4 regions of the Lysinibacillus sp. genome follow, and region 2 is predicted to be linked to each of the others. Evidence: riboswitches for the same ligand, from Rfam matches in the RefSeq annotation. Region 2 holds a riboswitch; each other region holds the start of a gene.
What was found. Region 2 has a riboswitch for cobalamin ahead of RT445_RS19010 ((2Fe-2S) ferredoxin domain-containing protein). Riboswitches for the same ligand answer to the same signal wherever they lie in the genome.
Positions count from the first base shown of each region.

Region 1: it holds a riboswitch for cobalamin, as region 2 does, so the genes downstream of both, RT445_RS05065 (ATP:cob(I)alamin adenosyltransferase) here and RT445_RS19010 ((2Fe-2S) ferredoxin domain-containing protein) in region 2, are expected to answer to the same signal.
Region 3: it holds a riboswitch for cobalamin, as region 2 does, so the genes downstream of both, RT445_RS19515 (ABC transporter substrate-binding protein) here and RT445_RS19010 ((2Fe-2S) ferredoxin domain-containing protein) in region 2, are expected to answer to the same signal.
Region 4: it holds a riboswitch for cobalamin, as region 2 does, so the genes downstream of both, RT445_RS18870 (ABC transporter substrate-binding protein) here and RT445_RS19010 ((2Fe-2S) ferredoxin domain-containing protein) in region 2, are expected to answer to the same signal.

Region 1 is NZ_DAMDAY010000013.1:727-4,463, reverse strand. It holds gene RT445_RS05080 (C40 family peptidase) at 1-214, shown strand, start outside; gene ytvI (sporulation integral membrane protein YtvI) at 313-1,371, opposite strand; gene RT445_RS05070 (hypothetical protein) at 1,461-2,015, shown strand; cobalamin riboswitch at 2,109-2,306, shown strand; partial or broken gene RT445_RS05065 (ATP:cob(I)alamin adenosyltransferase) at 2,471-3,024, shown strand; gene RT445_RS05060 (ABC transporter substrate-binding protein) at 3,008-3,737, shown strand, end outside.
Region 2 is NZ_DAMDAY010000114.1:1,889-5,625, reverse strand. It holds gene RT445_RS19015 (energy-coupling factor ABC transporter permease) at 1-426, opposite strand, end outside; cobalamin riboswitch at 571-754, opposite strand; cobalamin riboswitch at 999-1,181, shown strand; gene RT445_RS19010 ((2Fe-2S) ferredoxin domain-containing protein) at 1,328-1,699, shown strand; gene cobJ (precorrin-3B C(17)-methyltransferase) at 1,704-3,374, shown strand; gene RT445_RS19000 (sirohydrochlorin chelatase) at 3,390-3,737, shown strand, end outside.
Region 3 is NZ_DAMDAY010000121.1:188-3,924, forward strand. It holds partial or broken gene RT445_RS19505 (ABC transporter ATP-binding protein) at 1-195, opposite strand, end outside; gene RT445_RS19510 (FecCD family ABC transporter permease) at 192-1,193, opposite strand; gene RT445_RS19515 (ABC transporter substrate-binding protein) at 1,190-2,158, opposite strand; cobalamin riboswitch at 2,301-2,484, opposite strand; gene RT445_RS19520 (acyl-CoA dehydrogenase family protein) at 2,542-3,737, opposite strand, start outside.
Region 4 is NZ_DAMDAY010000112.1:4,644-8,380, forward strand. It holds gene RT445_RS18865 (elongation factor G) at 1-770, opposite strand, end outside; cobalamin riboswitch at 953-1,139, shown strand; gene RT445_RS18870 (ABC transporter substrate-binding protein) at 1,266-2,261, shown strand; gene RT445_RS18875 (NAD(P)/FAD-dependent oxidoreductase) at 2,321-2,998, shown strand; gene RT445_RS18880 (S9 family peptidase) at 3,071-3,737, shown strand, end outside.

The DNA of each region.
Region 1 (3,737 bases), on a different contig from region 2:
TACAGCATCACAACAATATTTAGCAACACAGCGTATTTCAGCAAGTGAAGCACGAGTTGGTGACTTAGTATTCTTCAGCTACGGGTCTGGGGTAGCGCACGTAGGTATTTACTTAGGTAACAACACAATGATCGATGCTCAAAACAACGGTGTCGTAATTGAATCACTTGATTGGTGGAATCAATATTTAGTAGGCTTCGGTCGTATTCAATAAGCAAGCCTCTTTAACTAATAGACGATTGACATGAGAAAAAGGTCATCTTTGTAGAGAAAAAATACAAAGATGACCTTTTTTATTTAGCTTAAAAATTTTTAAATTTTAAAGTTTAACTTAATGACACCTGTCTCTTTCAATGCAATAAAGAAAATTATAACAAAGGGACCGACAAGTAAACCGATAATACCAAATAACTGAAGACCAATGAACATGGCGATTAATGTTGGCAATGTAGATAAACCGATATGGTCTCCCATTAATTTAGGCTCGACTACTCGACGAATAATAAGTAAAATAGCAGCTAAGATGAATAATTTTACAGCAATAGCTGTGTTACCCATCAGTAAATGATAAAGTCCCCATGGAGCTAAAATAATGATAGAGCCTAGGAAAGGGACAATATCTATTAACCAAATAATAATCGTCATTGTTATGGCATATTTGGGTTGGATTAATAGAAGTCCAATAAGTGTGACGCCTCCAATAATAAAGCTTACAAATAAGTGTGCCTTCATATAACCGAAAGTTGCATCCTTTAGACGATTAAGGATAATCTTTATTTTCTTTGCAGTGTTGGGCTTTAAATATTTATAAGTGATTTGCTTTAATTTAGGCAAATCAAGCATAAATAGGAATAGAGCAATCATATAAACGAGAAGACTGATAAATAGGCTTGGAATTTCTGAAAAGAAGGCTGAAACTTTGCTATAATTAAAGAAGCTTAAAAAGAATTCTTCAACTTTTTTTATGAAATCCATTGTGGTTTTTTGAAGTGAAGCACTTACTTCTGGTGGAAAGTCTTCTGTATATTTAGAGATATTTTCTTGCATATGGAGCCACATATCTGATAGCTTGGAAATATAATAGGGAGCTTGCTTAGATAGTAAAATTATTTGCGACATGATTTGTGTAATGGACAGATAGCAAATAATAGATATAACCATAACACTCACTATGTATATAAAAGCAACTGCTATTTTCCGTGACATCTTCCATCGCCTTTTAAAGAACATGACGATTGGTTCTAAGAAAAATGCACTTATACCTGCAAATAGTAAAGGCATGGACACAGGGATAATAAAATAGGCAGCTACAAGTAAGGATAGAATCACAATTACTCGAAAAATCAATTTCCTAGCATTAAATTTATTCATAAACTCACCTTCTTTGCGAAAAAATTAAGTTAAGTGTACCATAAATCAAATTTTATTACGTTCTGAATCAATAAAGGTAGGGATAAATTATGGAAAAAGAGATTTTGCAACTTTTTAGTAATCTAACAGAGCGTGACCACGATATTCAATATGAATCTTACGAGGAACTAATGAAAATTATGCAGGAGCCCGTAGATTGGACATATGCAGTATGGGAACAGCTTGTACAAGCACTTACATACAAAGATGGACATGCTCGTGCACGTGCTGCACAAATTTTATGTGCCTTAGCCGCAAAAAGTGATCCAGAAGAAAGGGTATTGGAGGATTTTTTGAAAATTTGGGCTGTGACGTATGATGAGCGATTTGCCACGGCGAGGAACGCGTTACAAGCTATTTGGAAAATTGGATTAGCAGGTCAAGTACAAAGAGACTTAGTTGTCTCGTATCTAGCTAAGAGATTTCAAACATGTTTGGATGAAAAGCATCCCTCTCTTATTCGCTATGATATTATTATTTCTTTTAAAAAGCTTTATGATCAAACGAATGACTCTAAATTAATAGCTATTGCACATCGCTTAATTGATGAAGAGCACGAAGTTAAACACAAAAAGAAATATAAGGCAGCCATCCGTTCAAAGTAGCGAGATGGTGTTTTTTTGTACAGATGTAAAGTTTCTATTTGGAGTACAACTGTTTTTTCCTATTAATATATGGTAAACTGCTTTACAAATGAAATATTCTTGCAGAATAAAGGTGCTAACTAGCATAATCGGGAATTCGGTGAAAAACCGAAGCTGTTTCCGCAACTGTAAGTACAGCCATTATAAAGATATACCACTGTCTCCAAGGAGATGGGAAGGTTCTTTATAGCTCATTAAAATTCATTAATGAATTGTACAAGCCAGGAGACCGACCTTTATTTGAACGTATAACAACTCTTCGGAAGCTAGGAGGATATACGGCAAATTACATAGGTAATGTCATAGTAATTGGCAATCATTATGTTATTTTCGTCGTTCCTTTGCTTAAAGGAGCGGCGTTTTTTTATGCTATCGTTCATGTAAGAATTTATCAAAATGGGAAGGGGGTACATCAAGTGAAAAAGGATGCACGTTATTCTTGTTATCCGTTTATGCGTGAGAAGGCTTCAACGGTTGATTATGAGATTCGAACAGATAGTCTCACAACACATCTAGGGGTTGCATTAGCTGCAGTAAAAAAGGAGGATGTACAAGTTGTCGTAGATGATTTGCTGCTTATATTACCTATGGCTTACCATGTCAATGGTTCAGTCCGAGGAAAGCTAGCAGTAACAGAAGAAGATCTTTCTTGGTTAAGCGAACGCTATGACTTTTATGTTCGTCATGTGAAGGAAGACAAAGTTTTGTTTTACCTCAGGGCACAGAGGCTGCTGCTGCTTTACATCTTTGCCGCAGTGAAGCCAAAAAATCATATCGTACATTACATAAGGTTTCAGAGGAACGAGAGGTACCAGCTATCCTTTTCGACTACTTAGGCTTGTTAGCAAATGTATGCTTTGTCATGGCAGTCTATATGAATCACCAAGCAGGTATAGCTGAAATACCGTTTATTAGTAAATCCTATCCAATGAAAAAGAAAAGGGAGAGTAAGAATGAAGAAAGTATTTAATTTCCAATGGCTATCAGTGCTAGTACTAATATTAGTTTTAGCAGGTTGTGGTACCTCAGAAGATACAAAAAATAAAGAGGCTTCACAGGATACGCAACAAACTGAACAAACAACCTACAAAGTAACAGATGATCGTGGTGTAGAAGTAGAATTTAAAGAAGTACCAAAAACTATTGTTTCTTTACAACCAAGTAATACGGAGATTTTATTTGCACTAGGTGTTGGTGAGAAAATCGTAGGAGCAACAGAGTATGACACATATCCAGAAGCAGCACAAAAAATCGAACGAGTATCTGATTCTCAGAATTTCGATAGTGAACGCATTATAGCCTTAAAGCCAGATGTGGTCATTGCTTACACAATTGGCTCTAAGGATGCATTGAAACCATTAGAAGATGCGGGACTGAAAGTATTTGTTATTGAATCTGCCACATCATTTGATGATGTTTATGGGGATATTGAACAACTAGCTGCTGTAATGGGTGTTGAAGATAAAGGAAATGAATTAAACGAACAGATTAAAGCGAAAATTACTGAAGTACAAACAAAGGTGAAAGAAGTAAAAGCACCGAAAAATGTTTATTTAGAGATTAGTCCTAAGCCAGATATTTATACGGCAGGCGCTGGAACTTTCCAGCAAGAAATATTAAATGCAGCCAATGTTAAGAATGTCTTTGCTGATTTAGACAATTGGGCGCAAGTGTCTGAGGAAG
Region 2 (3,737 bases):
GACAATAGCCATAGAAAAGGCATTGGCTCCTAAAGTAGTGATACCACCATGCGCTAATAGTAATGATTGGAATAATAACACAATCGTCCCAATGACACTCATTGCTAAAGGTCCAAATAAAACTGTTCCAAGTCCAACGCCAGTTGGGTGGGAGCAGCTCCCGGTAACAGAGGGGATCTTTAAGGCCGATAGCACAAAAGCAAAGGCTCCTGAAAGCCCTAAGAGCATTTTTGTTTCAGGGTTTTCTTCCATTGTTTTTCGAATGGAACGCAATCCTAGAATAATAAAGGGAGTCGTGATGACCCACCAAAAAATGGCCCATTCAATGGGTAAAAAGCCTTCCATGATATGCATAGCAAAGGCTCGGTTTGGCACGATTAACAAGGCCAATAAAAAATAACTAAGTTTCCACCATGAAAATGTCAAAAGCTTTCCTCCTAACGATTAGTTTTTTAAGAATGTAGCGTGCGTAAAATAAAAAAGCACTTCTCCGCTGCTGGAAAAGTGCATAGCTAAAAAAAGCAAATCATTCTCATCTGCTAAGCCGCACACCTATCCTCGTAGGTTGAAACGATCACCTTTTTTTCGGCAGGTCTCCTGGCTCTAGTTCAACACTTTATAGGTCTTCCCATCATTGGACAGTGACATTATCTATAAAGCTCCCTATTACAGTGGCGGGACCGCGCCGGATTCAAACCGGCTTCCCTTTTAAGTAAAATGGCAAGCATTTTACACCGAAAAAACATAAAGTTGTGAGATTTCACGACAAAGTGTAACATAAATTTCCATAATTGTGCTAGATTTTTTTATATAAAAATTTTTAATTGCATATCCATATAGAAAATTTAGATAGAAGTAAGGAGAACTTAGTTTTTTAAAGAATAAGATTCGAGCAAAATTGATAAATTTGTCATAAATTTTTAAAGAAATATTGAAATTTTAAAATAATAAGATATGATAGAGACAGTTTTCTAAACAATTGAAGAAGATAATAAATTTCATATAAAACGTCAATAAGTGCTCGAATAGCTCGAGATAATAGGGAAATTGGTGAAAATCCAATACAGCCCCCGCTACTGTAATAGCTGATGAATTCGCAGGTACCACTGGTGAAAACTTGGGAAGGTGCGATAGTAAAATGAAGCTTAAGTCAGGAAACCTGCTTATTTGATTGTGCATGCAAACTTTTCGGAGGGAGAAGTTGAAGCGAGAGCGAGTACCTGTATTTTATTCTATTCGTTTTTATTTGGCTTCTACAAAACCTTTACTCTTCGTTAAGAGTGAGGGTTTTTTCTTTTTCCAGAAAGCAAATGAGGGGAGACAGAAGATGACAACATGGAATTTAGAGGGGATGAAAACACATCTCTTTATTTGCAATGGCAGTAGCTGCATGAGAAAGGATGCTGAGGAAATTACCTTAGCCATTCGAGATGAAATACAGCGACAAGCACTCGATCAGGAAATACATACGACAAGAACGCGCTGTAATGGACGATGCAAGGATGCTTGTGTAGTCATCGCCTATCCACAAGGAAATTGGTATCGAGTGCCATCAACAGAGCATGCAAGAATACTCGTACAAGATTTACATCATGAAACATTATACAACGAACATGTCTTTACACTTCGGGAAGGTACATTACAGCGTACAGCACAAACGACAGCCATTAAAGGGATCGAAAAGGTGAAAGAGGGGTAACAGCATGGCGCAAAAAGGGAAAATTTTCGTAGTGGGCTTTGGACCTGGAGATTTTAAGCATATTACGACACGAGCAGTAGAAGCTTTACAACAAAGTGATATGATCATAGGCTATAAAACCTATGTAGAGCTTATTCAAGATTTAGTCAGTGCAAAGTCTATTGTCAGTACCGGAATGACAGAAGAGGTATCACGTGCTCAAGAGGCTGTTCGTCAAGCAGAAGCAGGCAGCATCGTCTCCGTAATTTCGAGTGGGGATGCGGGCGTATATGGTATGGCGGGATTAGTGTACGAAGTGTTAATCGAATTAGGCTGGACAGAAGCTACAGGCATTGAAGTAGAAATAGTTCCTGGTATTTCAGCAATCAATTCATGTGCTAGTTTACTAGGGGCTCCGATTATGCATGATGCTTGTACCATTAGTCTGAGTGATCACCTAACACCATGGAATTTAATTGCAAAGCGTGTCGAGGCTGCTGCAATGGCTGATTTTGTTATTGCTTTATACAATCCTAAAAGTGGTAGGAGAACAAGACAAATTGTAGAAGCACAACGAATTCTCTTAGAATATCGCTCGCCAGACACACCAGTAGGACTTGTAAAAAGTGCCTATAGAGAACGTCAGGAAGTGACGATGACAACATTAGCAGAAATGCTCGAACATGATATTGGTATGCTGACAACCGTGATTATCGGGAATTCATCGACATTTTTCTATGATAATAAAATGATTACGCCACGTGGCTACCAGCGTAAATATACACTTGGGGAAGAAAAACAGCCATTACGACCACATCAGCGTTTACGTGAAGAAAATGAGCCGTGGGCAATGAACCAAGAGACAGGGACTGCACGTGATGACTTTGCAGCAGACCCTAATGCTGGCCGATTTAATAAACCCAGTGTAGCGGCTACGCCTCGGCCGAAAAAAACAGCGCTTGAAATGGCAACAGCGGCACTCGCCATGGTGAAAGGAACAAGTGCAATTAAGGTCACGCCGCCGAAGCTTGTGCAGCAAAAAATAGAATCTATTTTTGAGCTAGCAGTAAGTCCAGGGGTAGCCAATAAGTTTTTCACACCACAGCAAATGATGACATTAGCAGAGGTGGTTGGAGAAGAGGGTACGATGGAATATACGCCAGACCATCAAATCCACTTAAAAATTCCGACGACAGAGCCTGAACGCATTACAGAGAAATTACAGGAAGTAGGCTTTTTATTAGCGCCTATTGGGGATGTCCTGTCATTGAAGGCTTGTGATTTTTGCTACGGTGAAAAGGCTGATTCCATTCCATATGCGGAAGAAATACAAGAAAAACTAGGCGGCATGTCCTTACCTAAAACATTAAATATTGGCTTCAATGGCTGTGGTATGGCCTGTTATCGAGCTGTATTTGATGATATTGGCATCGTCTATCGTAAAAGTAAATTTGATGTTTTTATTGGAGCAAAGCCAGTCGGTCGTACGGCTCATGCAGCGCAGCCAGTTGTAGAAGGGTTGGAGCCTGAACAGCTACTCCCACTTATTACAGACATTATTGAAGAATATAAAGCAAATGCTCATCCAAATGAACGCTTGTTTAAATACTTTAAACGTGTGAAAAAGATACTGCATTATACGTATCAAGATATGTCTTCCAAAATAAAAGTAGAGCCAGCTCCGTGCGGCGACTAGGTAAGGAGAAAAGAGATGAAAGCAATTTTATTTGTCGGCCATGGGAGCCGTTTAGCAGCAGGGAATGATGAGGTACGTACATTTATCGAGCAAATGAAGCCTCGTATTGATGAACAGTTTTTAGTGGAAACTTGTTTCCTTGAATTTGCTTCACCAAATATTGAAGAGGGTATTACAAACTGCGTGAAGAAGGGCGCGACAGAGGTTCATGTAATACCGATCATATTACTGCATGCTGGTCATTCGAAGCTACATATTCCAGCAGAGATCGAGCATGCGCGTGAGCATTACCCGAATATTACTTTCACGTACGGTCAAACAATTGGAATTCATGAAGAAATCTTTGCGATATTACAAGATCGT
Region 3 (3,737 bases), on a different contig from region 2:
GATATTTTTCCCATCTATAGTAATTGTTCCATCAATAGCTGGTAGTATACCACTCATTACCTTTAATAATGTGGATTTCCCACTACCATTCGGTCCTAGAATACCTAGAATTTTCCCCTTCTCAACAGTGAAGCTTATATCCTTGACGATTGCTACGTCTTCATAGCCACCTGATAGATGTTCGACCACAATCATGCCCGTACCCCCTTGCTTCTTCGTTGCTTATAAAATATGTAGGAGAAAACAGGTGCTCCGATAAATGCTGTAATCACACCAATTGGTAGCTCTCTGGGCAAGATAATTGTTCGTGCTACTAAATCGCAAATAATCAGTAATGTGGCGCCATTTAAAAATGATAATGGCAATAAATGGCGATGATCAGAACCCCAAATCATTCTTGTCATATGCGGCACAACTAAGCCTACAAAACCAATTGTCCCAGAAACCGCTACAGCCGCTCCCGTTAACATGGACCCACCTGCTAAAATCAAATACTTACTCCGCTTTACATTAACCCCAAGATGTTTCGCTCTCTCTTCACCATATAATAAAACATTTAGCTCTCTTCTTTGTGTCCATAGCATAAGTGAGCCAATCAAAACAAACGGGATAATCATTTGGACATATGGCCATCCACGCATTGATACAGATCCAAGTAACCAACCAACGACTTGGCGTAGCTCTTCACCAGATAAAGCAATCATTAAAGAAATGAGTGAACCTAAAAATGAACTAAAAATAACACCTGTTAATATCAATGTCTCCATTTTTAATGAACGGTCTACCATTCTAGCAAAACTCATCACAACTACCATCGTGATAATAGCGCCAATCATACTAAAAATGGGTAATGCATATAAACCTACAATAGGAATAGATAGGCTAAAAAAGATCGTCATTACAGCACCAACCGAAGCACCAGATGAAACACCTAGTGTATATGGATCTGCTAATGGATTTTTTAGCAAACCTTGAAAGGCAGCTCCTGCAATAGCTAGAGAAGCCCCTACTAGTCCCGCTAACAATACACGTGGCAAGCGGATTTTCCAAAAGATATTGGCGGCTGTTTCATCAACCGCCTGATTCCACAATACTTCAAATGGAATATGCACTGAGCCTATTGCTACGCCACACCAGATGCTAATAAGAAGAAGCGTGCCTGTTACTAAATAGGCTACTGCTATTTTTTTCACTTAAATACCTCTGGATAGATCGCTTTTGCTAATTCTTCAAGACCTTCTCCTAAACGAGGACCTTGACGACTTGTTGTGTTTTCATCTACTTGTACAATTGCTTTATTTTTCACAGCATTAATTGTATCGAAGCCAGCACGCTGTGGTATTTTAGTTAAAATATCTGGTACATAGTGATAAGTCACCACGATGACATCTGGATTTTTAGCGATAATTTGTTCTGCATCAATTTTATACCAATCATCAGCATCTGCCGCTACATTTTCTGCATGGATCATTTCAAGCATCGCGTTCATAAACGTACCATTCCCAGCTGTATAGATATCTGGCTCATCAGATGCTTCTACTAGCACTTTCTTTGGTTCAACATCTTTTACTTTGGCCAGCACTTCTTCTACCTTTGCCTTCATGTTGGCAATAACTTCTTCAGCCTCTGGCAATTTCCCTGTAGCTCGACCAAGCTGCTCAATCGTCGTGTATGTCTCATTAAAATCTTGTGCATTATTGACGACAAATACTTTTACACCCGCTGACTCAAGCTGTTCAATCGCTGCTTCTGAAAGAGACATGCTAGATTCATGTGAAAAAACGATATCTGGGTTGAGGGCAATAATTTTTTCAATATTGTATTCCATACCGCCAACCTTTTCCTTTTCAGCTACCTCTGGTGGATAATCATCGTTGTCTGTAACCCCTACTATTTCATCTTTTAAACCAAGGCTAAATAATATTTCAGTATTACTTGGAATAAGTGAAACAATTTTCTCTGGAGGAGCTTCTAGTGTTATATCCTTGCCAATGGCATCTGTTATGGTCATTGGGAAAGTTGCTTCGTCCACCTGTGATGTCTCTTGCTGTGTTTGCGGTTCATTAGACGACTTGTCGTTTTTCTCCTCTTGGCCACAGGCAGCTAGCAACCCTAGTGTTAAAAATGCTGATAATCCTATCTTCCAAAATTTCTTCATGTGAATCCTCCTTCGTTGATCTGTGCTTTATTTGGGCAGAAATTCTCCTACACAAATAAGACCCCTCATCTACGAATGATGAGGGGTTAACATTGCACCAAAGAACTGATACAAAATCCACCACCCTATCCTCGTAGGCTGTTATGTCTATACTATAAAGGCAGGTCTCCTGGCTTATGCTTATTACGTCTTTTCAAGCCTTCCCGAATATCATCAGTGGCATCTTTTGAAAAAACTCACATTTACAGTGGCGGGACCGCATCGGAATTACACCGTTTTCCCTTTTCACTTTACTTAAGTAAAGAACCTTTATACTATTCAGTTGATTTTATTATACATGAAAACGAAAAAAAGTCGCCCCTATTCAAGACGACTTCTAGCTTCTATACAATATCAGAAAAATATTGTACGGTTTTCATCTGAGCTCCAATTTGTCGCAATGACCATGCCTGTTCTAAATAAACGTCCGCAAGCTTTTCATACTTTCCACCAAATTTTTGCGCCCATTCAACTGCTACGACACTTTCATATAACAGCGCCATTTTCTTTGCAACATCTTTTGCTTCAAATGTTTTCGTGGCATCATCTAAAGCACTAAAAATTTGTAAGATCCCAGCTAGTTTCACCAATTGCTCTCTCACAATTTGCACCAAAGCGCTATCCTTTAATTTTTCTAACCGTTCTTCCATCTCACTGACAAATAGCTCATGTGCCTGATACTTATCCACTAACCGAATAAGCTCTAACGCCAGAATATTAGCCGTGCCCTCCCATACCGTCAACACTTGAGCATCTCTCAGTAAGCGCGGTGTCACAAAGTCCTCAATATAACCATTGCCACCATGTAATTCAATTGCTTCACTAGCATAATGAACCGCTTGCTCTGCCGTTTCCTTTTTCATAATGGCAATATATAAACGATTCATAATAACATCTTGTTGTGTTCCATGCCCATTCGTTACTTTATCGTATAATTGAATAAGATCAAAAACGGTCGCTACTTCTACATGTAGCTTAGCTGCAAATTTCCCTAATGTATCTTGAATCATTGGGTATTGTGTTAAAGGCTTGCCAAATGCATATCGATTTGTCACATAATGCTTCGCCTCTAAGAAACCTCGACGCATAATCCCAATCGATGCTACGGCATTGCAAATTCTTGAGAGATTCAGTGCCTCCAGCATATAATAAATCCCCTTACTTTGTTCACCTACAACATAAGCAAGTGCACCATCAAATTCAACCTCACCAGATGGAACTGCCCGAACACCCAACTTATCTTTTAGTCGTCGAATACGTAGATGATTTGCCGTTCCGTCTTCTTTACGCCAAGGAACAGCAAATAAGGTTAATCCTTTAGAGCCTGCTTGTGCACCTTCTAGACGTGCCAACACCATTGCTACCCCACACATACCGGCATTGGAAGCGAAGTATTTTTCACCATAGAGGCGAAATTCATTGCCTTCCCTTCTCGCTTCCACAACATTCGCCCCTACATCTGAGCCCCCTTGACGTTCAGTTAAAAATGTTGCTCCTTCATATAACTCTGTATCACCTGTTGCACAAACATGTGGTAAGA
Region 4 (3,737 bases), on a different contig from region 2:
AAGGTTAAACGCTGGTGGCCGTCGTGTCGTATTTTAAAAACCTCTCCCTGAAACGGTGCATCCTGTTCAAAATGAGTATCGGTTAATAGAGGAAGCTGGGCAATAAATTCCTGAATGCCCTCATCCTTTAAGGCCGAGCCTGTAAAGCAAGGGAAAGCACATTCACTTGTAATCATGTCCTTTAGCTGTGCTAGACATTGTTCATGTTCCAACGATTCATTCAAAAAGGCATCGAGTAATTCTTCATCTCGCTCTGCCAGCCATTCCATCATACTACTAGAAAGATAATCTGCTCGAAGCGGTTCATCGATCAACAAGACATCTGGTGAGCAATCTTTACGTAGCTGCTTCATGACTGCCTCTACGTTGGCCCCTTCACGATCGATTTTATTGATAAAAAAGAAGGTTGGGACATGATATTTACGTAACAGCTGCCATACTGTTTCTGTATGACCTTGCACGCCCTCCACTGCACTGATAATAATAATGGCGTAATCCATGACTCGAATGGAACGCTCCATTTCAGGGGAGAAATCGACATGCCCTGGTGTATCAATTAACGTGTATGTATCATCGCCGATGTTCATGCGACCTTGCTCGGCAAATATGGTGATGCCACGCTTGCGCTCTAATTCATGATTATCGAGAAAGGTATCCTGGTGATCGACACGGCCTCGGGCTTGAATACTATTTGTATGAAAAAGTACTTGCTCAGAAAATGTTGTTTTCCCTGCATCGACATGCGCAAGTACACCAATTGTTTTGTACATAACCAATCCTCGTTTCTATCCATTGCTTTCTTCCCATTGTAACAGAATTCTCGTAGAAATATTTCTTGTAAAATAGTTCGTCTTTATGTCGAAATAGTGCTAATATAATGGGGATTATGGATGTCACGCCATGTTCCTCATTGCGTGATTAATCTTCTTCTGCTAGTCTATCAATAGTATTAACCATTATAAAATGTATTGGTGCAAATGGCATTTGTCATTTGCTTAAAAGGGAAATCGGTGTAATTCCGATGCTGTCCCGCAACTGTAAATGGGGAGTCTATACAACGTGCCACTGTAGTGTAGCTATGGGAAGGCGTATAGATGATGAACCTAAGCCAGGATACCTGCCAATATGAACTGTTAACTAAGAACCACGAGGATGGGGATAGTGATAAAGGTGACCATACCATTTTTTCACTATGCTTCTCTCTTGGCGACAAGAGGGTTTTTTTATGCCCTCAAAACTATATTCATAACAAAGGAGATTAGGACATGAAGAAATGGAATAGTTTATGGCTCATCATGGTCATTGCCTTAGTAGCTGTTTTAGGCGCTTGTAATGCAACGGACAACAAAGAGTCTGCAGAACAGGGTGAAAAGGTTGAGCCGTCCGAGACAGCAACAACAGAAGTAACGATCGAAAATAATGATACAACGCAAACATATAAGGAAGCACCAAAAAAAGCGATTAGTTTAAATCAGCATGTAACGGAAATCATGCTGGCATTAGGATTAGAGGATTCCATGGTAGGAACAGCTTACTTAGATGATACAATCTATGAGCCATTACAAGAAGCTTACGATAAGGTCCCTGTGCTTTCAGATCAATATCCAACGAAGGAGCAAGTAATTGATGCAGAGGCGGATTTCTTATATGCAGGCTGGAAAAGTGGCTTTGGTGAAAAGGGCGTAGGAACTCCGGAAGAGCTAGAGGCATTAGGGATTCATACGTATTTACATACAGCTTCCAATATGACAAAGCCGACATTAGAGGATATTTTCACTGATATTCGCAATATCGCGAAGATTTTCCGGGTGGAGGATCGTGGAGAAGCCTTAATTGAGCAAATGACGAAAGACGTAGAAAATGTACAGTCGAAATTACCGAAAGATGATGAAAATTTACGTGTGTTAGTGTTTGACAGCGGTGAAAAGGATATCTTTACAGCTGGTCAAAACTTTATGAATGAGCTAGTGACCATCGCTGGTGGTCAAAATATTTTTGGTGATGTGGAATCCGGCTGGACAACCGTATCAAAAGAAGATGCAGTAGACCGTAACCCAGAGGTGGTGGTTGTCATTGATTACGGTGAAACAACAGCAGAACAAAAGATTCAATTCTTAAAAAATGATCCCGCATTAAAGGAGATGGAAGCTGTTAAAAATGAGCGCTTTGTTATTCTTCCGCTATCAGCAGCATCTGAAGGAGTTCGAGCAGCAGAGGCGATTGAAATTTTAGCAAAAGGCTTCTATCCTGAAAATTTTTAATCTAACAACAATCCGAGCTAGCGTTTTTGCTAGCTCCTTTTTCATAAGGAGAGATATCCATGAATGCATTTCAAAAAAACGTACCAGATCAAACCTTCGAAACACTTAGCCAACAAGGCGAATTTACACGCTTAGCTGTCAGTCCTGGCATTATTAATAAGCATTACACGCCAGCACAATTTCAAAAAATAGCCGAGATTGTTGGAGAAAAGGGGGCAATTAAGTATTCGGCTTCTTATAGTATTATAGTATCCGTCCCGACGAGTGCTGCCGCACAAGCTGTTCAAGCCTTACAGGAAGCGGGTCTACATATTGCACCAGCAGTACCTAATATCGTCATGAAGGCATGTGATTTTTGTGATGGTGAAAAAATGGAGGCAGTGCATATTACAGAACAGCTCTATCATACGTTAGAGAGGATTCAGGTCCCTTCGAGAGTGCGTGTTAACGTGAATGGCTGTGCATCTGCCTGCTATAACCCATCTTTTGATGATATAGGACTCGTTTATCAAAACGAAAGCTTTGATGTTTATTTAGGGGCTATACCGATGGGGGCAAAGGCACAGGCTGGCACATTATTTGCAAAAAAGGTAGGGGTAGAACAGATTGAAGGCTTTGTGCTACAAATTATAAGTCTTTATCAGGAGTATGCACGTCCTCATGAGCCCTTTTATAAATTTTATCGTAGAACAAAATCAACTGAATATTGGGAAATAGTAAAAGATTCTATTAAATAGCAGGAATATTACTTAGGGTGTCGAAGTATTGTAATAAGGCAATAAAAATTACAAATCCAAAGGAGTAAGAACATGACATCGAAACAAGGAATTCAACCAGAAGATCTTTATCACTTAAAATCGGTAGCAGATCCCCAGCTATCACCTGATGGCACTGAGGTAATATATGTAGAGACTCGTATTGATGAAAAGAAAAAAGACTATATATCCAATTTATTTTACATACACTTGAAGGATAGAACGCCAAAGCAATGGACATTTGGAGAGGATAGAACAAGTGCTCCTGTTTGGTCTCCGGATGGCAGTCAAATTGCCTTTTTGTCAACGAGAACGGGGCAGCCCCAAATTTATGTTTTGTCAAAAGCGGGGGGTGAGGCAAAACAAGTGACACATTGTAAAAATGGTGCGTCATCTCCTGTATGGTCACCGTGCGGAAAGAAAATTGCCTTTTCTGTTAAGCTAGGGAAGGATGAATCTATCTTAGACAAGGTGGAGGATGAAAAGAAAGAGGAGAAAGAAGTAAAGCCTCTCGAAATAGACAAGATGAAACATAAATCAGATGCAGGTGGGTTCTTGAATTTGGAGCAGTTTACCCACATTGCCATCGTCGATTTGGAATCGGGTGAGCTTGAGCAAGTGACGGAAGGAAATGAACATTTCCATCTTGATACATGGTCGCCAAATGGACAATATCTTACGTATTTAGCAGATAAAGCGGAGGATTTAGATTTCTCATTTA